DNA from 3 places in the Mesorhizobium sp. M1409 genome. Region 2 is predicted to be linked to each of the others. Evidence: riboswitches for the same ligand, from Rfam matches in the RefSeq annotation. Region 2 holds a riboswitch; each other region holds the start of a gene.

Region 1 (7,442 bases), on a different contig from region 2:
CGAAACTTTTAATCGGATTGCTGAAAGAGGCGGGCATCCCCGTCATGCCGACCCGAAGCCACATCATTCCTGTGCCTATTGGTGATCCATTCCGTTGCAAGGAAGCGTCCCGCCAGCTTCTGGATCAGCATGGAATATACGTTCAGCCAATTCTGGCGCCGAGTGTTCCGGTGGGAACCGAGCGGTTCAGGGTGACGGTTACGCCTGCCCATAGTACGACAGATATTCGGACGTTCGTCGATGCGCTCAGGCAGGTTCTGCTGCGGGACAATCTTGGCAAGGCTGCCTAATGTAAATGCTGGGAACGACAGGGCGCGCAGCCTCAGACCTGATTATATCAGCCGGGCTCGCCGAGGTGGAAGCGGCGGTCAGCGATCCGGTTCTGACGCCCGATCGCATCTTCGAATGTCATCGGAAAGCAGTTCCGTAACCCGCAATGACAGCTTTCGCGATCTTAAATGATGTGACTCCATGATTGAATGGGGCCGTTTGACGACTCGCTGCTTACACATCGGGCCGGTTCCAGATTCAGGGCTCACCATGAGCCGGTATGACCAGAGCGCATGTTCTTGTGCTGCGAGTTTGATGTGGCTTGGCGTGCCCTACCCGAGGGGTAGGTCACGCCCAGGCCCACGGGATCACACACCAACCCCAGCTAACCTGGTTTGAACGGAGCAAGCCTCCGACGCCGCCCTAATCAAAAACGCTGCAACAGATCCTTCAAATCAATTTACAAGATTTTTACAACCGTCAGTCGTTGACAATGGTACGGCACCCCGAGTCTGAGGTCCGGCACGGCCACAAAAGTGACACCGGTACCCTCGGACCGCCGCCAGCACGCAACATCGGGATTAACAGCAATGGTAAGAAGAAGAGCGCTCATATTGGTCGAAGGCCATAGGGGTACTGGTCAGCTATACGTCCAAGCGGCTCAGTGTCTTGGTCTTCATCCAATTACTCTGACGGCTGATCCACCTCGGTACGACTATCTTTCGGCGGAAAACGTTGAGGCAATCCGTGTCGACACTGGCAATCTCGAAGCGTTGGTCCGCGAAAGTTCGCGGCTGCGTGCTACCCACGACATTGCTGGCATTACTGGCTTTGCCGGGGACCATGAATCGATCTATGCGACAGTTGGCAAGCTTTGCCGGCATTTCGATCTACCGGGACCGAACCCTGAATCGATTGAACGAAGCTGCGACAAATTCAAGCAACGCCAACTCCTCGCGCAGGCCGGCGTTCCAATACCGGCCTATCGGTTGGCAGCGAATGCGGCGGCGGTAGAAAGCTCGGCTGCAGAGATCGGCCTGCCCGTGATTCTTAAGCCGGCAGTAGGCAGCGGCAGCATGGGTGTCCGATTGTGCCGCAGCCTCGAAGACGTAGCCGAACATACGACCCATCTATTGGGCGGAAAGCACATATGGCGGTCTACACCGAAAATACTCGTCGAAGAATTCGCACAGGGCCCGTTCTATAGCATTAATGTTATGGGGAATGAGGTCGTTGCGATTTGCGCCAATGACTTTGGTCCCCTCCCCCATTTCGTCATACGTGAGGTGACGTATCCGGCCCTGCTAACCGATCAGGAGCGTGAGCGCATCGCCGATGTTTCGCTGAGCTGTTTGCGGGCTCTCGGCCTTGGCTGGGGGCCAACTAACATTGAACTCCGGTGCACGAAACGCGGTCCAGTTGTCATTGAAGTCAATCCGCGTCTTAGTGGCGCGCCCGACCCTCAACTGGTCCAGTTAGCTTACGGTGTCGACCTCGTCACCGAGCACATCAAGCTTGTCATTGGCGAGGAATGGGATCTGCGCAAAAAGCATTCGCATACTGCGGCCGCGCGATTCCTGCTTCCTGATCAAGATGGCACCCTCGACTGGATTGGTGGCGACACTCAGGCAGCTGCTATATCAGGTGTGGCCGAGGTCAAATTGAATGTTGAACCCAAGACACCGATCGTCAGGAAGGGGGATTTCCGAGACTGGATTGGACATGTCATTGCCACTTCGCCCAGCCGTGCTGAAACCGAGGGCGCCCTTCAGCGAGCGGTCGACTTGATCGAATGGTCGATCACCCCTTTTCCGGCGACAATAAGAGGTGATCGAGAGCACGATGTTTGTGGGGCGTTCGGGCGGCCCACCAGTTCTGTTCCGATCAGGCATTGACGGCTTAAGATCCTTGAAACGCAGCAGTTCCGTCTACGTCAATGTCACATCAAGTTTGACGAGGCAAATGCAGCTTTGGCCACACCTGCCTTGTCTCCCGCGGAACTTCTCCGCGACCCATGGCGAGGCCGTCGGCCCAATTTGGGCCCAATTTGAATGCCGCCCACCGCCGCCGCAGGACGAACATGCGCTTGACAAGACAACGCCGGCCCGTTCAACTTGAGGCATTCACCAGGGGAGTCCCGGCAAGGGGCTGAGATACTGCTGGCTTTCGCGGCGCAGTGACCCGTTGAACCTGATCCAGTTCATACTGGCGTAGGGACGGTGCAAGCGCTCTGCGGGAGTTCACGCCCGAGGTCCTGTTTCGGCAGGTCGACAGAAGCGTCTTTTCATCCTTCCGGCACAGAACTGGGTCTCCAATGCATGAGCAAAGGAGCCTCAAGATGAATGCCCTCACCCCAGCCGTCTCAACGGGGCCGCTGCCTGCTTCGCGTAAGATCCACAAGCCCGGTGCCATCCACCCGCAGATCAGGGTGCCGATGCGCGAAATCTCCGTCCATCCGACAGCCGGCGAACCGCCCGTCACCGTCTACGATCCGTCGGGCCCCTATACCGATCCGGCTGTCGAAACCAGCATCGAAAAAGGCCTGGCCCGGCTTCGCCACGAATGGATCTTGGCGCGCGGCGATGTCGAGGTCTGCGACGGCCGCCATGTCCGGCCGGAGGACAACGGATTCGCGACGGGCGAACGCCTGACGCCAGAATTTCCCATCCGCCACCGACCGCTCAGGGCCAAAGCAGGCAAGGCGGTGACGCAGCTTGCCTACGCGCGCGCCGGCATCATCACACCCGAAATGGAGTTCGTCGCCATCCGCGAGAACCTTGGTCGCGAGATCCTGCGCGGCAAGCTTGAGCGCGACGGCGAGGCTTTCGGCGCGACGCTGCCCGATTTCGTCACGCCCGAATTCGTGCGTGACGAGGTGGCGCGCGGACGGGCGATCATCCCCGCCAACATCAACCATCCCGAAAGCGAGCCAATGATCATCGGCCGCAATTTCCTGGTCAAGATCAACGCCAATATCGGCAACTCCGCCGTCACATCGTCGATGGCGGAAGAGGTCGAAAAGATGGTGTGGGCGATCCGCTGGGGCGCCGATACGGTGATGGACCTGTCGACCGGCCGCAACATCCACAACATCCGCGACTGGATCGTGCGCAACGCGCCGGTGCCGATCGGCACGGTGCCGCTCTACCAGGCGCTCGAAAAGGTCGGCGGCATTGCCGAGGATCTGACCTGGGAGGTCTACCGCGACACGCTGATCGAACAGGCCGAGCAAGGCGTCGACTATTTCACCATCCACGCCGGCGTGCGGCTGCATTACATCCCGCTGACCGTCGACCGGGTGACGGGTATCGTCTCGCGCGGCGGCTCGATCATGGCCAAATGGTGCCTGCACCATCACCGGGAGAGCTTCCTCTACGAGCACTTCGCGGAGATCTGCGACATCGCCAGAGCCTACGACGTCTCCTTCTCGCTCGGCGACGGCCTTCGTCCGGGCTCGATCGCCGATGCCAACGACGCGGCGCAGTTCGCCGAGTTGGAAACGCTCGGCGAGCTGACGCAGATCGCCTGGGCGAAGGATTGCCAGGTGATGATCGAGGGGCCTGGCCACGTGCCGATGCACAAAATCAAGGCGAACATGGACAAGCAACTCGCCGTCTGCGGCGAGGCGCCGTTCTATACGCTTGGACCGCTGACGACCGACATCGCGCCGGGCTATGACCACATCACCTCAGGCATTGGCGCCGCGATGATCGGCTGGTTCGGCACCGCCATGCTCTGCTACGTCACGCCCAAGGAGCATCTCGGCCTTCCCGATCGCAACGACGTCAAGATCGGCGTGATCACCTACAAGATCGCCGCCCACGCCGCCGACCTGGCGAAGGGCCATCCGGCAGCGAAAGTCAGGGATGATGCGCTTTCCCGCGCGCGCTTCGAGTTCCGCTGGGAGGACCAGTTCAACCTGTCGCTCGATCCGGAAACGGCGCGGTCCTTCCACGACCAGACTTTGCCCAAGGAAGCGCACAAGGTGGCGCATTTCTGCTCGATGTGCGGACCGAAATTCTGCTCGATGCGTATCTCTCACGACATCCGTGCCGAGGCGCAGAAAGAGGGCATGGCGGCGATGGCGGCGAAATACCGCGAGGGCGGTGATCTCTACCTGCCGGCGGACGAGACCGGGGCACCGCTCATACCTCAGCCACGTGAGCCATCATGAAGGTCTTGGTCAAAGGAGCGGGCGTTGCTGGCCTCACCGCCGCCTTCGAGTTCGCCGCACGCGGCGCGGCGGTTACCGTTGCCGAGACAAGGCCTGCCCTTGGGGGCAATGCGTCGTGGTTCGCCGGTGGCATGTTGGCGCCGTGGTGCGAGCGTGAAAGCGCCGAGCAGCCGGTGCTGGATCTCGGAAGCGACGCCGCCGACTGGTGGGACGCCGCAACGCCAGGCTTGGTAGCACGACGGGGAACGCTGGTCTTGGCCGCGCCGCGCGATGCGGGCGAGCTCGACCGGTTCGCCAGCCGCACGACGGGCTATCGGCGCGTCGAGGAAGATGAAATTGCCTTGCTGGAGCCCGACTTAGCCGGCCGCTTCCGCCGCGGATTGCTGTTCGCCGATGAGGCTCACCTCGACCCACGCCCGGCGATGGCGGCACTTCATGACAAGCTTGCGACCATGGGTGTCAAATTCCACTTCGGCTGCGACGCCCGGCCTGTTTCGGGTTTCGCCCGTCAGATAGACTGTATGGGAATGGCAGCGGCCGATGACAGGCTGCGCGGTGTTCGCGGCGAAATGCTGATTCTTCGCACGCCTGATGTCTCGCTGTCGCGGCCGGTCCGTTTGCTTCATCCACGCTTTCCGCTTTATGCCGTGCCGCGCACCGATCACCGTTTCATGATCGGAGCGACGATGATTGAAAGCCAGAGTGCCGGACCGGTGACGGCGCGTTCCATAATGGAGCTGCTGGGTACCGCCTATGCCCTCCACCCGGCCTTTGGCGAGGCCGAGATCGTTGAAACCGGTGTCGGCGTCCGCCCAGCCTTTGCCGACAACTTGCCGCGCGTCGAAACCAAGGGTGAAATCATCGCGATCAACGGGCTCTATCGTCACGGTTTTCTCCTGGCTCCCGCCATGGCGCGCCAGGCTGCCGACCTGGTTTTCACTCAAGACAGAACCAAGGAGCTTGCTCATGAAACTGATGGTCAACGGCGAAGCGCATGAGGTTGCCGCCACCACGCTGGCCGAGCTGCTTGCCGCGCTCGACTATGAGGGCGATTGGCTCGCGACCGCCGTCAACAATGACCTCGTGCACAAAGCCAACCGGGCGGAATTCCAGTTGAACGACGGCGACCGGATTGAAATCCTCTCGCCCATGCAGGGCGGCTAGGCCATGATCGAGCTTTATGAAGCCGAGCTTCCGTCGCGCCTGCTTCTTGGCACGGCTCAATATCCTTCGCCGGCCATCCTTGCCTATGCAGTCAGGGCTTCGGGCACGGCGGTGGTGACCGTCTCGTTGCGCCGTGAAATGGCAGGCGGCAGGGCTGGCGAAGAATTCTGGTCGTTGATCCGCTCGCTTGGTGTCAGAATCCTGCCCAACACTGCTGGCTGCCACTCCGTCAAGGAAGCGGTCACGACCGCACAAATGGCGCGCGAAGTCTTCGGTACGAACTGGGTCAAGCTCGAAGTGATCGGCAACCATGACACCCTGCAGCCGGATGTTTTCGGTCTGGTCGAAGCCGCCCGCATCCTGTGCGAGGACGGTTTTGCTGTATTCCCCTATACCACCGACGACCTTATCGTTGCCGAGCGGCTGCTTGCGGCGGGCTGCAAGGTCTTGATGCCGTGGTGCGCGCCGATCGGTTCCGCTCTCGGACCGATCAACATCACGGCGCTGCGCTCGATGCGCGGACATTTCCCAGATGTTCCGCTGATCGTGGATGCGGGGCTCGGACGGCCGTCGCACGCGGCAACCGTTATGGAGCTCGGCTTTGACGCCGTACTCCTGAACACCGCGGTCGCCAAGGCGGCCGATCCGGTCGGCATGGCGCGTGCGTTCGGCAAGGCGGTCGAGGCCGGTCGTGAAGCTTTCAGCTCGGGTATGCTTGAACCGCGCGACGTCGCCGTGCCGTCGACGCCGACCATCGGCAGGGCCGTTTTTTCATGAAGCTCGATCCCTTCTACCTGATCGTCGACAGCGCTGACTGGGTCGAGCGGCTGGTCCCGCTCGGCGTCAAGCTGGTTCAGTTGCGCATCAAGGATAGGGACGAGACCACGCTGCGGTCGGAAATCCGCCGCGCGAACGGCGTCTGCGCGGTCCATGGTTGCCAACTGATCGTCAACGACTATTGGCGCACGGCAATTGAGGAAGGCTGCGACTTCGTCCATCTCGGCCAGGAGGATTTGGCTGCGGCCGACCTGCTGGCGATTAAGTACGCCGGATTGAAGCTCGGGCTTTCCACGCACGATCATCTAGAACTGGAAACGGCCATCGCTGCCGAGCCCGACTATATCGCGCTCGGCCCCATCTATCCCACCGTCCTGAAGCATATGAAATGGGCGCCGCAAGGGCTCGAGCGGATCAGCGAGTGGAAGCATCGGGTGGCGCCGATCCCATTGGTCGCCATTGGCGGCCTCAACCCCGATCGGCTCGACGGTGTTTTCGCGGCTGGTTCGGACACCGCGGCGGTGGTCACCGACATCACGTTGAATGCCAATCCCGAAGCGCGCACGCGAGAATGGATCGAAAAGACAAAGCCATGGCGCTGAGGCGAGAACCGCATGTGCTCGTGGTCGGCGGATCTGACTCCAGCGGTGGGGCTGGAATCGCACGCGATATCGAGACGATCTCTTCCATTGGCGTGCGCACCTGCCTTGCTGTCACCGCGCTGACGGTGCAGACGCACCATGCGGTCATGGAAATCCACTCTATGCAACCCGGTCTGGTGGCCGGTCAGATGCGTGCGGGGTTGCAGGCCAACAAAGTGGCGGCCATCAAGATCGGGATGCTCGCCACGGTGGAGATCGTCATTGCGGTTGCCGGAGTGCTGCGCGAAAATCCGCAGGTGCCGGCAGTGCTCGACCCGGTGCTGGCCTCGACGTCAGGCCGGGCGCTCCTGGAAGCCGGCGCCATCGCCGCCCTGAAATGCGATCTGATGCCATTTTGCCGTCTGGTCACCCCCAATCTCTTCGAGCTGGCACTCCTTGTTGGCTCGGAGCGGGCA
Region 2 (7,442 bases):
CTTTCCGACGGATTTTCGGCCATTTTGGCGAATCTCCGATAGCCAAAGCGGTTTTTCCTGCCAGCTCATCGCGATCATTATTTGTGATCGCTCGGCCATGCGTCGCAGCAATCGCATATCTGAAGAGCTACGAACTCGCCGGCCCTTTCACCGGAACGTTTCCATCCAGCCTCGATCTCCGGCCCATCTTCGCTGCCGGCATGCGCACGAAAGTCGGGCGCGTAAAGCTACGAATCGCGGGCCACTGGCAAGCCGCAGGTGGGTGGGTTCAGGCAATGCTCATTGAAAAATGGGCCGCCGATTTTCTGCTTGGCTGTAAAGCTCAGCGGGTTGTCGCTTTCAATACTACTGGCAAGCGATTTCCGGAGAAGCCGGTGTCGTGCTCCGGCCCACCTTCCCCTCATTTGCCTCCCTGCGGCGGGACACCCGGAGGCCCCAATTCCGCTGGCAATTCTGCCCCAACGCCCCGTAAATGGCGCCGCCACCTTTCCGGGCGCTGTCAGCCGCTCAAGTGTATGGCCCCTTCTGCGAGACAAATGCTCAGCGTGAGTTGGAGATGATCCAGACGAAGGTCATTGCGTTGACGCAGCTCGCGAAAGCGGTTTCGATTTCTTCCACGGGACCAGTCGCCAGGGTCAGCAAACGCGCCATGAGCCACAGAGAGTTGGAGCTTCCTCCCCGTGGGTCGAAGGCTGTGAAGCTGCTCCGTTCAAAATGTCGGAGCGTTAAGGCGTCAGCTAGAAACGATAACGAAGCCCAACAGTATTCGCGTTGGAACCCTCTCCCATATTTCCAAACGTACCACCGGCGCCGGATCTGTGGTGGAGTTGATAGACAAGCTCGACGTTGGGAGCTTGCCTTAACCTGAAAGAAAGCTCGGCGCCGATGAAACCAAGGAAAGACGCGTCGCCGTCGTAATAGACCTCGCGCTCGCGTTCGATTTCGGTGGTTCCCGTAACGGCACTCAAACCGGCCGTCAGTGCTGGCGCAATCGCCAGATCGCCGATGACAAGGCCCTGGTGACGAACCCTAACCCCGGCCCAAACTTCCCCTGACGTATCGTCATCCTCGCCAAACCTTACGGCGGCCCCGGTCACACCGCCAAGAACGAAACCAGCGCCAATATCGGCGAAGTCGCGGCCGTAAGCAGCTCCGATTATGTAGTTGTTCGTATAGTCGGCGCCGAAGACGTTGATCGTGTTCCCAAATGATCCGGCCGCAAAAACGCCGCCAAAAAAATAGACGTCGTTCTTCGCCGGTTGACCGACAGCGAAAGGATCTTCGGTAGCAAAATAGATGAAGGGAGAACTGTTGTCGGCGAGAGCGGAAGTGATGGGACCGGTCAGGATCAGTGCGGCCAAAGCTGCTTGCACCCCGCGCATTCACAAGCTCCGAATCAATCCCTCAGTTGTCATCTTTCATCCGGCATTTGACGGGAAGAAGCAAGTTCCCTGCTCCACGAATTGGATGGAGTTCTATCCCATTGCTTGACCAAACCTTCTTTCCGAACTGCAGGTCGCTCAGCAAATCGGATTCCCCTTTGCCGGCACTACCTACGGGATCTGGTCGAATGAAAAAGCTCGCATCTTCCGTAGCGTTCGGCCCGCTCCGACGGTCAAGAGAGCTGCGGATCCAGACGACGTTGCGCCGCCCGCTTGCCGACCCCAAGCACGGCGAGGTGATCCGCGAGGATCTGCGCGCTGGTCTCTCCGCTGTTCCGATCTGGATGCAGGAGTTCCTGCGCGAACTCCTCGGCCCAGGCGCTCGGCACGAGGGCAAACCATGAGCACCGACGCCTACCGCCAAATCTTCCCCGACACATTCATCAGCCTTCCCGCACGACTTGATTGGCGACCGATCAAAGCCGCGGGCCAAAAGCGCTTGACAAAATAGCGTCGGCCCGCTCAATTTCGACCCATTCACCAGGGGAGTCCCGGCAAGGGGCTGAGATACTGCTGGCTTTCGCGGCGCAGTGACCCGTTGAACCTGATCCAGTTCATACTGGCGTAGGGACGGTGCAAGCGCTCTGCGGGAGTTCACGCCCGAGGTCCTATTTCGGCAGGTCCACAGAAGCGTCTTTTCATCCTTCCGGCACAGAACTGGGTCTCCAATGCATGAGCAAAGGAGCCTCAAGATGAATGCCCTCACCCCCGCCGTGTCGACAGGGCCGCTGCCTGCCTCACGGAAAATCCACAAGTCTGGCGTCCTCCATCCGCACATCAAGGTGCCGATGCGCGAAATCTCCGTCCATCCGACGGCAGGCGAACCGCCCGTCACCGTCTATGATCCGTCCGGCCCTTATACGGACCCGACTGTCAAAACCAGCATCGAAAAAGGCCTCGCCCGGCTTCGCCATGAATGGATTACGGCACGCGGCGATGTCGAAGCCTATGACGGCCGTCATGTCCGGCCGGAAGACAACGGATTCGCGGCGGGCGAGCGCCTGACACCGGAATTTCCCATTCGCAACCGGCCGCTCAGGGCCAAGGCCGGCAAGGCGGTGACCCAGCTTGCCTACGCGCGCGCCGGCATCATTACGCCTGAGATGGAGTTCGTCGCCATACGCGAGAACCTCGGCCGCGAGACCATGCGCAGCAAGCTGCCGCACGACGGTGAAAGCTTCGGCGCCGCTATTCCCGATTTCGTCACGCCGGAATTCGTGCGCGACGAGGTGGCGCGCGGACGCGCGATCATTCCCGCCAACATCAACCACCCGGAGAGCGAGCCGATGATCATCGGCCGCAATTTCCTGGTGAAGATCAACGCCAATATCGGCAACTCCGCTGTCACCTCCTCGATGGCCGCGGAGGTTGAAAAGATGGTCTGGGCGATTCGCTGGGGCGCCGATACGGTGATGGACCTGTCGACCGGCCGCAACATTCACAACATCCGGGACTGGATCGTGCGCAACGCACCGGTGCCGATCGGCACGGTGCCACTCTACCAGGCGCTCGAGAAGGTTGGCGGCATTGCCGAGGATCTGACCTGGGAGGTGTACCGCGACACGCTGATCGAACAGGCCGAGCAGGGCGTCGACTATTTCACCATCCACGCCGGCGTGCGGCTGCATTATATCCCGCTGACCGTTGACCGGGTCACCGGTATCGTCTCGCGCGGCGGGTCGATCATGGCCAAGTGGTGCCTTCACCACCATCGGGAAAGCTTCCTCTACGAGCATTTCGCGGAGATCTGCGACATCGCCAGAGCCTACGACGTATCCTTTTCGCTCGGCGACGGCCTTCGTCCGGGCTCGATCGCCGATGCCAACGACGCGGCGCAGTTCGCCGAGTTGGAGACGCTCGGCGAGTTGACGCAGATCGCCTGGGCGAAGGATTGCCAGGTGATGATCGAGGGCCCCGGCCACGTGCCGATGCACAAGATCAAGGCGAACATGGACAAGCAGCTCGCTGTCTGCGGCGAAGCGCCGTTCTATACGCTTGGACCGCTGACAACCGACATCGCGCCGGGCTACGACCACATCACCTCAGGCATTGGGGCCGCCATGATCGGCTGGTTCGGCACCGCCATGCTCTGTTACGTCACGCCGAAGGAGCATCTCGGTCTTCCCGATCGCAACGACGTCAAGATCGGCGTGATCACCTACAAGATCGCGGCCCATGCCGCCGACCTGGCAAAAGGTCATCCGGCGGCGAAAGTCAGGGATGATGCCCTTTCCCGCGCGCGATTCGAGTTCCGCTGGGAGGACCAGTTCAATCTGTCGCTCGATCCCGAAACCGCGCGGTCCTTCCACGACCAGACCTTGCCCAAGGAAGCGCACAAGCTGGCGCATTTCTGCTCGATGTGCGGGCCGAAATTCTGCTCGATGCGAATTTCCCACGACATCCGTGCCGAGGCGCAGAAGGAGGGTATGGCGGCCATGGCGGCGAAATACCGCGAGGGCGGCGATCTCTACATTCCAACTGGCGAGACCAGCGTCCCACTCATGCCTGAGGCCCCGGAACCGTCATGAGGGTGCTGGTCAAAGGGGCCGGCGTCGCCGGCCTCACCGCCGCCTTCGAACTCGCCGCCCGCGGCGCGACGGTCACGGTCGCCGAGATCCGGCATGGCCTTGGAGGCAATGCGTCGTGGTTCGCCGGCGGCATGCTGGCGCCATGGTGCGAGCGTGCAAGCGCCGAGCAGCCGGTGCTGGATCTCGGACGCGACGCCGCCAACTGGTGGAATGCCGCAACGCCCGGCTTGGTAACACGGCGGGGAACGCTGGTCTTCGCCGCGCCGCGCGATGCGCGCGAGCTTGACCGGTTCGCCAGCCGCACATCGGGCCATCGGTGTGTCGGTGAAGAGGAAATCGCGTTGCTGGAACCCGACCTCGCCGGCCGCTTCCGGCGCGGATTGCTCTTCCCCGATGAAGCTCATCTCGACCCGCGCCAGGCGATGGCAGCACTTCATCACAAGCTCGCGGCCATGGGTGTCGAATTCCACTTCGGCGCCGACCCCCAGCATGTTTTTGGTTTCGATCGTCAGATCGATTGCACGGGAATGGCAGCCGCCGATGACAGGCTGCGCGGCGTTCGCGGCGAAATGCTCATCCTGCGCACCCCTGATATCTCGCTGTCACGCCCGGTCCGGCTGCTTCATCCGCGCTTCCCGCTTTATGCGGTGCCGCGCACCGACCACCGTTTCATGATCGGCGCGACGATGATTGAAAGCCAGTCCGCCGGACCAGTCACGGCGCGTTCGATGATGGAGCTGCTGGGTGCCGCCTATGCCCTCCATCCGGCTTTTGGCGAGGCCGAGATCGTTGAAACCGGTGTCGGCGTTCGTCCAGCCTTTGCCGACAACCTGCCGCGCGTCGAAATGAACGGAGACACCGTCGCGATCAACGGGCTCTATCGTCACGGATTTCTTCTCGCCCCCGCCATGGCGCGCCAGGCTGCCGACCTGGTTTTCAATCAAGACGCAACCAAGGAACTTGCTCATGAAACTGATGGTCAACGGCGAATCGCATGAGGTTGCCACCGCCACGCTGGCGGAGCTGCTTGCCGCGCTCGACTACGAGGGCGATTGGTTGGCAACGGCCGTCAACAGCGACCTCGTGCACAAAGCCAACCGGGCGGAATTCCAGCTAAGCGATGGCGACCGGGTCGAAATCCTCTCGCCCATGCAGGGAGGCTAGATCATGTTAGAGCTTTATGGAACCGAGCGTCCGTCGCGCCTGCTTCTCGGCACCGCGCAATATCCTTCGCCGGCCATCCTTGCCGAGGCTGTCAAGGCGTCGGGCACGTCGGTGGTGACCGTCTCGTTGCGCCGTGAGATGGCAGGCGGCAGGGCCGGCGAAAAATTCTGGTCGTTGATCCGCTCGCTCGGCGTCAGAATCCTGCCCAACACTGCCGGCTGCCACTCCGTCAAGGAAGCGGTCACGACCGCGAAGATGGCGCGCGAAGTTTTCGGCACCAACTGGATCAAGCTCGAAGTGATCGGCAACCACGACACGCTGCAGCCGGACGTGTTCGGGCTGGTCGAAGCCGCCCGCATCCTGTGCGAGGACGGTTTTGACGTATTCCCCTATACCACCGACGATCTTGTCGTCGCCGAGCGGCTGCTGGAGGCGGGCTGTCAGGTTCTGATGCCGTGGTGCGCGCCGATCGGTTCCGCCCTCGGTCCGATCAACATCACGGCGCTGCGCTCGATGCGCGGCCATTTTCCAGGCGTCCCGCTGATTGTGGATGCAGGCCTCGGACGACCGTCGCACGCGGCCACCGTCATGGAACTCGGCTTTGACGCCGTGCTCCTGAACGCGGCGGTCGCCAAGGCGGCCGATCCGGTCGGCATGGCGTGTGCGTTCGGCAAGGCGGTCGAGGCCGGTCGTGAAGCTTTCAGCTCCGGAATGCTCGAACCGCGCGACGTCGCCGTGCCATCGACGCCGACCATCGGCAGGGCAGTTTTTTCATGAAGCTTGATCCCTTCTACCTGATCGTCGACAGCGCTGCCTGGATCGAACGGCTGGTGCCGCTCGGCGTCAAGCTGGTGCAGTTGCGCATCAAGAGCATGGATGAAGCCGGGTTGCGCGCGGAGATCCGCAAGGCCAAGGCTTTATGCGCCCAGCACCAATGCCAGTTCATCATCAACGACCACTGGCGCCTGGCAATCGAGGAAGGCTGCGACTTCGTCCATCTCGGCCAGGAGGATTTGCTATCCGCCGACCTCGCGCGGATTCGGGCAGCCGGCGTGAAGGTCGGGGTCAGCACGCATGATCATGTCGAACTGGACACGGCCATGGCCGCCATGCCCAACTACGTCGCGCTCGGCCCCATCTATCCCACCGTCCTGAAGCAGATGAAATGGGCGCCGCAAGGGCTCGAGCGGATCAGCGAGTGGAAGCATCGGGTGGCGCCGATCCCATTGGTCGCCATTGGCGGCCTCAACCCCGACCGGCTCGACGGTGTTTTCGAGGCTGGTGCGGACAGCGCGGCAGTGGTCACCGACATCACGTTGAATGCCGATCCCGAAGCGCGCACGCGAGAATGGATCGAAAAGACAAAGCCATGGCGCTGAGGCGAGAACCGCATGTGCTCGTGGTCGGCGGATCAGACTCCAGCGGTGGGGCTGGAATAGCACGCGATATCGAGACGATCTCCTTCATTGGCATGCGCACGTGCCTGGCTGTCACCGCACTAACGGTGCAGACGCACGATGCCGTCATGGAAATCCAACATTCGCAACCTCGCTTGGTGGCCGATCAGATGCGCGCTGCGCTGCGGGCCAACGAGGTGACGGCCATCAAGATCGGCATGCTCGCGACGGCTGAGATCGTCGCTGCCGTTGCCGCCGTGCTACGCGAAAGTCCGCAGGTGCCGATAGTGCTCGATCCTGTGCTGGCGTCCACGTCAGGCCGGCCGCTCCTGGAAGCAGGCGCCATCGCGGTCATGAAGCGTGATCTGATGCCATTTTGCGGTCTGGTCACCCCCAATCTCTTCGAGCTGGCGCTCCTTGTTGGCGCGGAACCGGCGGCGGACGAGAGCGATTCGGTGAGACAGGGACGGAAATTGCTGGCAGCCGGCGCGCAGGCCCTGCTGATCAAGGGGGGCCACGCTGCGGGACCTCGTTCGACCGATATTCTGTTGCGCCGTGATCAAGAACCAATCCGCTTCAACACACCGCGCCTTGCAGGATCGATGCGCGGGACGGGATGCATGCTGGCCAGTGCGATTGCGGCGCATCTGGCGAAGGCGAACTCGCTTGAGGACAGCGTGCGCAAAGGCAAGCTATTTGTGTTCGAGAAGCTTCAGAAGCAAGCAGCCGAATGACAGTGGCTTTATGCCCAAGTTGATGTGCCCGCCTGAGCGGGCGCCCGTCTTTCGATCCTCGGCCTTTGAGTGTTTCATGTGCGCGAAGCAGATCCGCCGATTTGCGCGTGGCGCTCCGCCCTATTTGTAGCGTCCACAATCGCGCGGATCGCCTCCGATCATGGTTTGGCCCGCCCA
Region 3 (7,442 bases), on a different contig from region 2:
GGTCGTCGAGCCTGGTGCCGCCGCGTTGCGCCAGCATGTCGGAATAACCGCCGGCATATTCGATCCAGCGGCCGTCACCATCCGGCGCGATCAGGCTGGTCACGGTGCGGTCGAGGAAATCGCGGTCGTGGCTGACCAGGATGACCGTTCCGGCAAACCCGGCGACCAGTTCTTGCAGCAGTTCCAGCGTCTCCATGTCGAGATCGTTGGTCGGCTCATCGAGCACCAGCAGGTTTGCCGGTCGGGCCAGCACGCGCGCCAGCAAGAGCCGCGCTCGCTCGCCGCCGGACAGCTCGCGCACCGGCGTGCGCGCCTGTTCCGGCTTGAACAGGAAATCCTTCATGTAGGAGACGACATGGCGCTGCTCGCCATTGATGACCAGGTTCTCGCCGCGCCCGTCGGTGAGATACTGCGCCAGTGTCTCCTGCGGGTCGACGGCCTCGCGCTTCTGGTCGAGCGTGGCGATCTCCAGATTGGTGCCGAGCCGCACCGAACCGGCGTCGGGCTTCATCTCGCCGGTCAGCATCTTCAAGAGCGTCGTCTTGCCGGCGCCGTTCGGCCCGACCAGACCGACCCGATCGCCGCGCTGGATGCGGGTCGAAAACCCCTTGACCACGGTGAGATCGCCGAAACTCTTCTCGATGTTCTTGGCCTCGATCACCAGCTTGCCGGATTCGGCGGCGTCGCTCGCCACCATGGTGGCCGAGCCTTCGGCGCCGCGATGTCCGCGAAAACGCTGGCGCATGGTTTGCAACTCGCCCAGCCGGCGCATGTTGCGCTTGCGCCGCGCCGTCACGCCGTAGCGCAGCCAGTGCTCCTCGCGCACGATCTGGCGGCCAAGCTTGTGCTGCTCGCGTTCTTCCTCTTCCAGCACCAGGTCGCGCCATTCCTCGAAATGGCCAAAACCCTTGTCCAGCCTGCGCGTCTGGCCGCGATCGAGCCAGACGGTGGCGCGCGATACACGCTCGAGAAAGCGGCGGTCGTGCGAGATGACGATCAGTGCCGATGAGGTGCGGACGAGCTCCTCTTCCAGCCATTCGATCACCGAGAGGTCGAGATGATTGGTCGGCTCGTCGAGCAGCAGGATGTCGGGTTCGGGCGCCATGACGCGGGCAAGGGCCGCGCGCCTTGCCTCGCCGCCGGACAGGTCGTTCGGCCGCTCCTCACCCGAGAGGCCGAGATGCTCCATCAGATAGCTGGCGCGGTACGGGTCGTCGGCGGGTCCGAGTCCGGCCTCGACATAGGCGCGGACACTGGCAAAACCCTCCATGTCGGGCATCTGCGGCAAATAGCGGACGGTCGCCGAAGGCTGGCGGAACACCTCGCCGTCCTGCGGCTCGATCAGGCCGGCGGCGATCTTCAGCAGCGTCGACTTGCCCGACCCGTTGCGGCCGACCAGCGCGATCTTGTCGCCGGCAGAAGCGGTCAAGGCGGCGCCATCGAGTAGCGGCGTGCCACCGAAGGTCAGTTTTATCCCGTCGAGGTTGAGAAGGGGCGGGGCCATGTCAGCTTTCAGGTAAGGGAAAAGGATGAGCGAGCAGCATCGCGCGGCCGTGGCCGAGCGCGATTTCGAGGCGGCCCTTGACCTCATTGGAAATGGTCAGCGACGAACCGAACGCCACCTTGACGTGATTCAGTGGCCATTTGGCGCCATTGACGGTCAGGCCGGCGAGTTCGGAAAAGCCGAGCACCGAAAACAGCGTGCCGTCGGCATAGTCGAAACCGGCCCTGCCGTGGAGCAGGGGAACGCCCTCCTGGGCGCCGCTGGTCAGCAGCACCTCCGTTCCGGCCTCGGCAAGGCGCAGGGCAAGCGCAAGATGCAGGAAAGCGTGGTCGGCGCGCTTGCCGCCGAAGGCGCCGGCGAGCACCAGGCTGGTCGCGCCGAGCTCCAGTGCGGCTGCGATGGCCAGTTCGCCATCGGTTTGGTCCTTTTCCGCCGAGAAGGTCCGGCGGGGGACAGTGGCGAGATTTTCCGGCAGGTTGGCCGGCACGGAATCGAAATCCCCCACCCACAGTTCCGGGACTAGGCCGAGCAGCCGCGCATGGCCGATGCCGGCGTCGGCGGCAATCACGCGGGAGCCTTCGACCTGGCGGTCGAGCCGTGGCGTGCGGATGAGGTCGCCGCCAAGCAGGATGGTGAATGTGCTCATATCGTGTGGCCCTTACCAGCCTGGCACCGGAAACGGAAGGCGGCAAACTCCCACTTGCGTGAGGGATCGGCCGGGCCTATGTGTCGAAACGCTCTAACGGGGTGCCGAACGCGATCTTCGCGGACCGGCTGAGAGGCAGTCTCGCCAACCCGCTGAACCTGATCCGGTTTGTACCGGCGGAGGGATTAGACGTTTCGGACAGTCCGACGCCTCAATTCCTTCAATTCGAACGAAGGAGGCGCCGATGCGCACGCTTTTATACGCTCTTGTCTCAGCCATGACCGTGGTCTTGTCCGGGCCGGCCTTGGCCAAAGACAAACTCACCGTCTACACATATGAGAGTTTCACCGCCGACTGGGGTCCGGGTCCCGTGGTGAAGAAGGAATTCGAGGCCGAATGCGGCTGCGATGTGGAGTTCGTCTCGGTTGCCGATGGCGTCGCGCTGCTCAACCGCGTCAAGCTGGAAGGCGCATCGACGAAGGCCGATATCGTGCTTGGCCTCGACACAAACCTTACCGCCGATGCCAAGGCCACCGGCCTGTTCGCGCCGCATGGCGCGGTGGCGGATGCCACTGTGCCGGGCGGCTGGAGCGACGACACTTTTGTCCCCTTTGACTACGGCTACTTCGCTGTCGTCTACGACACGGAGAAGCTGAAGAGCCCGCCGAAGAGCCTGAAAGAACTGGTAGAAGGCAGCGCCGACGACAAGATCGTCATCCAGGATCCGCGCACCTCGACGCCGGGCCTCGGCCTGCTGTTGTGGGTCAAGTCTGTCTATGGCGACAAGGCGCCGGAGGCCTGGGCCAAGCTGAAGGCGAAAGTGCTGACCGTGACGCCGGGCTGGAGCGAGGCCTACGGCCTGTTCACCAAGGGCGAGGCGCCGATGGTGCTGTCCTACACGACGTCGCCGGCCTACCACATGGTGGCGGAAAACACCGAGCGCTACCAGGCGGCCTCCTTCGAGGAGGGCGAGTACCTGCAGATCGAGGTGGCGGGCATCACCACGACAGGGGCCAAGAACCCGCTGGCCGAAAAGTTCATGGCCTTCATGACCGGACCGAAGTTCCAGGATGCCATCCCCGAGACCAACTGGATGTTCCCGGCAGGGAAGACCGACAAGCCGCTCAACCCGGCCTTCGACAAGCTGGTCAAGCCGACCAAGACCTTGCTGTTCAGCCCCGAAGAGGTCGCCGCCAACCGCAAGGCCTGGGTGGATGAGTGGCTGGCGGTGATGAGCAAGTAATTTGGTCCTATGATCGAAAGATGAGTGTCCTACGGCGCCCCCCTCTGTCCTGCCGGACATCTCCCCCACACGGGGGGAGATTGGCTGTCGTCGGCGATTTCGCCAATCGCCAACGTTGCTGGAATGAGCGAGGCGCGGAAACTGCCAATCTCCCCCCTTGTGGGGGAGATGTCCGGCAGGACAGAGGGGGGCGCGAAGGAACGCGGCCTTCGCTAAGAACCTCAAGTCAGGTGGTCCAGCGTGCAACGCGCGTCTGACCCCCGCATCAGCGCCGGCATCCTCGCGCTCGCCGCAATCGCGCTGCTCATCGGCGGCGCGTTTGCCGGCCTGCTTTTCGAAGGCGGCCACGATCTTTCGGGCGCCTGGGCAGCCTTCGATCCCTATCTGCTGCGCGTCGTGCGCTTCACGCTCTGGCAAGCGGCATTGTCGACGCTCCTCTCCGTCGGGCCGGCGCTGTTTGTCGCGCGGGCGATGTCGCGGCATCCACGCTTCTTCGGCCGCGCCTTCATCCTGCAACTGTTCGCCATACCGTTGGCGCTGCCGGCCATCGTCGCGGCACTCGGCGTGCTGGCGCTTTATGGCCGCGCCGGCTATTTCGCCGGCGTGTTCACGGTGATCGGCGGTGGAAGCTGGTCGGGCATCTACGGCCTGTCGGGCATTCTCGTCGCCCATGTCTTCTTCAACCTGCCGCTGGCGACAAGGCTGTTCCTCGAGTCGCTGCAGACCATACCGGCCGACCAATGGCGGCTGGCGAGCCAGCTCGGCATTGCAGCGCGGCCGGCGTTCAGGCTGATCGAATGGCCAACGCTGCGTGCGGCATTGCCGGGTGTCGCCGGGCTAGTCTTCATGCTTTGCATCACATCCTTCACCATTGTGCTGACGCTCGGTGGCGGGCCAGCAGCGACGACGCTGGAGGTCGGCATCTACCAGGCGCTGCGCTTCGATTTCGATCCCGCGCGGGCGGTGACGCTGACGCTGCTGCAGATCGCCCTGACCTTTATCGTGGTGCTGGCCCTGACGCGGCTGGGCGCCAATGTGGTCGGCGACACCAACCTGCCGGTTGCGCAACGCCGCTATCTCTCGGTCAAGAGGAGCGAGACCTGGCTGAACGCCATGGTCATCGTCTTGGCGCTGCTGTTCGTCGTCGGGCCGATGGCGGCGACGGTGACGGCCGGGTTGGGTGCCGATCTCGGCCGGCTGGCCGGCGAGGCCACCGTGCGGCAGGCGGCTCTGACCAGTGCGGTGCTGGCCTTCCTGTCCGCACTGCTCTCGGTGATGCTATCGCTGGCGTTGACCGTGGCGCGCCGGGCGCTGGCGTTGAACCGCCGGGCTGGCCTCCGGACAATGCTTGAGCATGCCACCGATACAGGCGCCGGCTTCGTCCTGGTCGTGCCGCCCATCGTCGTCGGCGCCGGCTGGTTCCTGTTGCTGCGCCATGTCGGCGATGTCTTCGCCATCGCCCCGGTCATGGTCGTCACCGTCAACGCGGTGATGGCGATGCCGTTCGCCCTACGGGCCGTCCGTCCCACCTATGATGCGGCGAGCGAGCGTCACGAACGGCTCTGTGCACAGCTCGGCATTGCGGGCTGGAACCGGTTGGTGCTGGTCGACTGGCCGTCGCTGCGTCGGCCGCTCGCCACCGCCTTCGCTTTCGCCATGGCCCTGTCGCTCGGCGATCTCGGCGTCATTGCCTTGTTCGGCAGTGATTCCGTGCAGACATTGCCCTACCTTCTCCTGGCGCGCATGGGCAGCTACCGCACCGAGGATGCCGCCGGCCTGGCACTGCTGCTCGGCCTCGTCTGCCTCGCCCTGATCGTGGCGGCGCACTCGCTGGGAAGGGAGAGGGTCCGGGATGCTTGATGGAAAGGCCAGCGGGCTTGAAAAAGGCGCGCCGGTGCGGCTGGACAAGGTGGCGTTCAGCTACGGCGAGACGCCGCTGGTCTTCGATGTCGAGTTCGCCACGTCGAAGATCACCGCGATCATGGGGCCGAGCGGGTCGGGCAAGTCGACGCTGCTCAATCTGGTCGCCGGCTTCGAGATGCCACAGTCGGGCCGCGTGCTGATCGGCGGCGCTGATGTCAGCGCCGAGCCGGCCTCGGTGCGCCCGGTATCGATGGTGTTCCAGGAGAACAACCTCTTCGCCCATCTTTCCGTCGAGCAGAATGTCGGGCTCGGCCGCTCGCCAGCCTTGCGGCTGACCGAAACGGACCGCGCCGCGATCGCCGAGGCGCTTGCGCGAACCGGCCTTGGGGGCAAGGAAAAGCGCCTGCCGCGCGAACTTTCAGGCGGGGAGCGCCAGCGCGTCGCATTGGCCCGCGTTCTGGTGCGCGACCGGCCGGTGCTGCTGCTCGACGAACCCTTCGCCTCGCTCGGGCCCGCTTTGCGCGACGATATGCTGGATATGGTCGCCGCCGTTCATGCCGAGCGGAGCATGACGGTGCTGTTTGTCACCCACCAGCCTGAAGACGCCCGCCGTATCGGCGAACACATGGTGTTTCTCGACAACGGGTTGGTGGCGGCAGTCGGCAAAGCGGATGATTTCTTCACCGGGGCTGGTCCGGAAGCGTTCCGGCGCTATATGGGCGCGAGTGGCGGTGTATCACGAGATATTGCCCGGAAGCGGACATAATTTACGATCAAACCGACTCCAGGCGATGTGGCGCTTGCTTGCCATGACTGGAGGAGTGTGGCTAGGTCCGCCCTACTGGTCCGGCACAGGCCGTGATTTGCCTGCAGCATCCGCCGCTCGTGCCCTAAGGGACGGGCAACGGATGCTGCAGCCGTTTGAGATAGCGCATGACATGTTCCGAAAATCGCCCCCGGTTTTCGTGGTCATGCGCCGGGACCCGAAAGGAAGCCGTTCTGGCGATCGGCGTTGATAGACTACGAATGAATCCGCTGGCGCGTTTTCTTGCGTTGGCCGGCTTTGCCGTGGCGCTGGCGAGCTGCCAGATGTTCATGCCGCCGGAAGTACAGGAGTCCGGCTTCCAGCCTTCCGACAAGCCGATCACGGTCGACAATGTCGGCGCCAACAACAAGCTCGCCGAACTGGCCAAGGCGCAGCACCCGCGCATTCTGGCGACTTATGGCGGTGAATATTCCGATCCCAAGCTTGAGCGCATGGTCGCCAAGGTGGTCGGCAATTTGACCGTGGTGTCGGCCAACCCGACGCAGACCTATCGCATCACCATCCTGAATTCGCCCAACGTCAACGCCTTCGCGCTGCCGGGCGGCTATCTCTACATCACCCGCGGCCTGCTGGCGCTGGCCAATGATTCGGCAGAGCTTGCCGCTGTCATCGCGCATGAGATGGGCCACGTCACCGCCAATCACGGCCTGCAGCGCCAGCAACTCGAGGCCGAGGAAGGCCTGGCGACCAAGGTGGTTTCCGATGTGCTCGGCGGCAGCCCGACCGCCAAGGCGGCGCTGATTCGGGGCAAGCTGAGGCTGGCGCAGTTCTCGCGCAACCAGGAGCTGGAAGCCGACGCCATCGGCATCAAATCGATCGGCGAAGCCGGTTACGATCCTTTCGCCGCCGGCCGCTTCCTGCAGTCGATGTCGGCCTATACGGACTTCCGTTCGATCAGCGGCGCCACCGACGCCAGCCTCGACTTCCTGGCCACGCACCCCAACACGCCGCAGCGCATCGATCTGGCGCAGCGCCTTGCCCGCCAATTCGGCGCGCCCGGCGTCGGTACGCGCGATCGCGATTCCTTCCTCGCCGGCATAGACGGCCTGCTCTATGGCGACACGCCCGAGGAAGGCTATGTGCGCGGCGAAACCTTCATGCATCCGGGCCTCGGCGTATCCTTCTCGGTGCCGCAGGGCTTCATCATCGACAATTCGGCCGCCGCGGTGACCGCAACCGGCCCCGGCGATATGGCGATCCGCTTCGACGGCGTCTCGATCGACAAGAACCGCGCGCTCACCGACTATATCCGCAGCGGCTGGGTGGCCGGCCTCGACGACAGCAGCGTGAGGCAGGAGACGATCAACGGCAACGAGGCGGCGACCGCGCATGCCGGCGCCGAAGGCTGGCAGTTCGACAT

Evidence for each region. A riboswitch is a leader RNA that binds a small molecule or an ion and turns the genes downstream of it on or off. The one in region 2 is predicted to bind thiamine pyrophosphate.
Region 1: linked by a shared signal. The riboswitch ahead of thiC (phosphomethylpyrimidine synthase ThiC) and the one ahead of thiC (phosphomethylpyrimidine synthase ThiC) in region 2 are both predicted to bind thiamine pyrophosphate.
Region 3: linked by a shared signal. The riboswitch ahead of thiB (thiamine ABC transporter substrate binding subunit) and the one ahead of thiC (phosphomethylpyrimidine synthase ThiC) in region 2 are both predicted to bind thiamine pyrophosphate.

What each region holds. Positions count from the first base shown of each region.
Region 1 covers NZ_JAMYKV010000024.1:38,635-46,076, forward strand. The annotation lists gene hemA (5-aminolevulinate synthase) at 1-290, shown strand, start outside; gene NKG99_RS19095 (ATP-grasp domain-containing protein) at 861-2,165, shown strand; TPP riboswitch at 2,389-2,505, shown strand; gene thiC (phosphomethylpyrimidine synthase ThiC) at 2,609-4,444, shown strand; gene thiO (glycine oxidase ThiO) at 4,441-5,442, shown strand; gene thiS (sulfur carrier protein ThiS) at 5,411-5,608, shown strand; gene NKG99_RS19115 (thiazole synthase) at 5,612-6,385, shown strand; gene NKG99_RS19120 (thiamine phosphate synthase) at 6,382-6,987, shown strand; gene NKG99_RS19125 (hydroxymethylpyrimidine/phosphomethylpyrimidine kinase) at 6,978-7,442, shown strand, end outside.
Region 2 covers NZ_JAMYKV010000019.1:32,519-39,960, forward strand. The annotation lists gene NKG99_RS35960 (hypothetical protein) at 78-176, opposite strand; gene NKG99_RS16720 (hypothetical protein) at 738-1,382, opposite strand; gene NKG99_RS16725 (hypothetical protein) at 1,571-1,786, shown strand; TPP riboswitch at 1,915-2,031, shown strand; gene thiC (phosphomethylpyrimidine synthase ThiC) at 2,135-3,970, shown strand; gene thiO (glycine oxidase ThiO) at 3,967-4,968, shown strand; gene thiS (sulfur carrier protein ThiS) at 4,937-5,134, shown strand; gene NKG99_RS16745 (thiazole synthase) at 5,138-5,911, shown strand; gene NKG99_RS16750 (thiamine phosphate synthase) at 5,908-6,513, shown strand; gene NKG99_RS16755 (hydroxymethylpyrimidine/phosphomethylpyrimidine kinase) at 6,504-7,265, shown strand.
Region 3 covers NZ_JAMYKV010000004.1:70,730-78,171, reverse strand. The annotation lists gene NKG99_RS04990 (ABC-F family ATP-binding cassette domain-containing protein) at 1-1,504, opposite strand, end outside; gene NKG99_RS04985 (thiamine diphosphokinase) at 1,506-2,150, opposite strand; TPP riboswitch at 2,238-2,352, shown strand; gene thiB (thiamine ABC transporter substrate binding subunit) at 2,395-3,393, shown strand; gene thiP (thiamine/thiamine pyrophosphate ABC transporter permease) at 3,634-5,253, shown strand; gene thiQ (thiamine ABC transporter ATP-binding protein) at 5,246-6,022, shown strand; gene NKG99_RS04965 (M48 family metalloprotease) at 6,283-7,442, shown strand, end outside.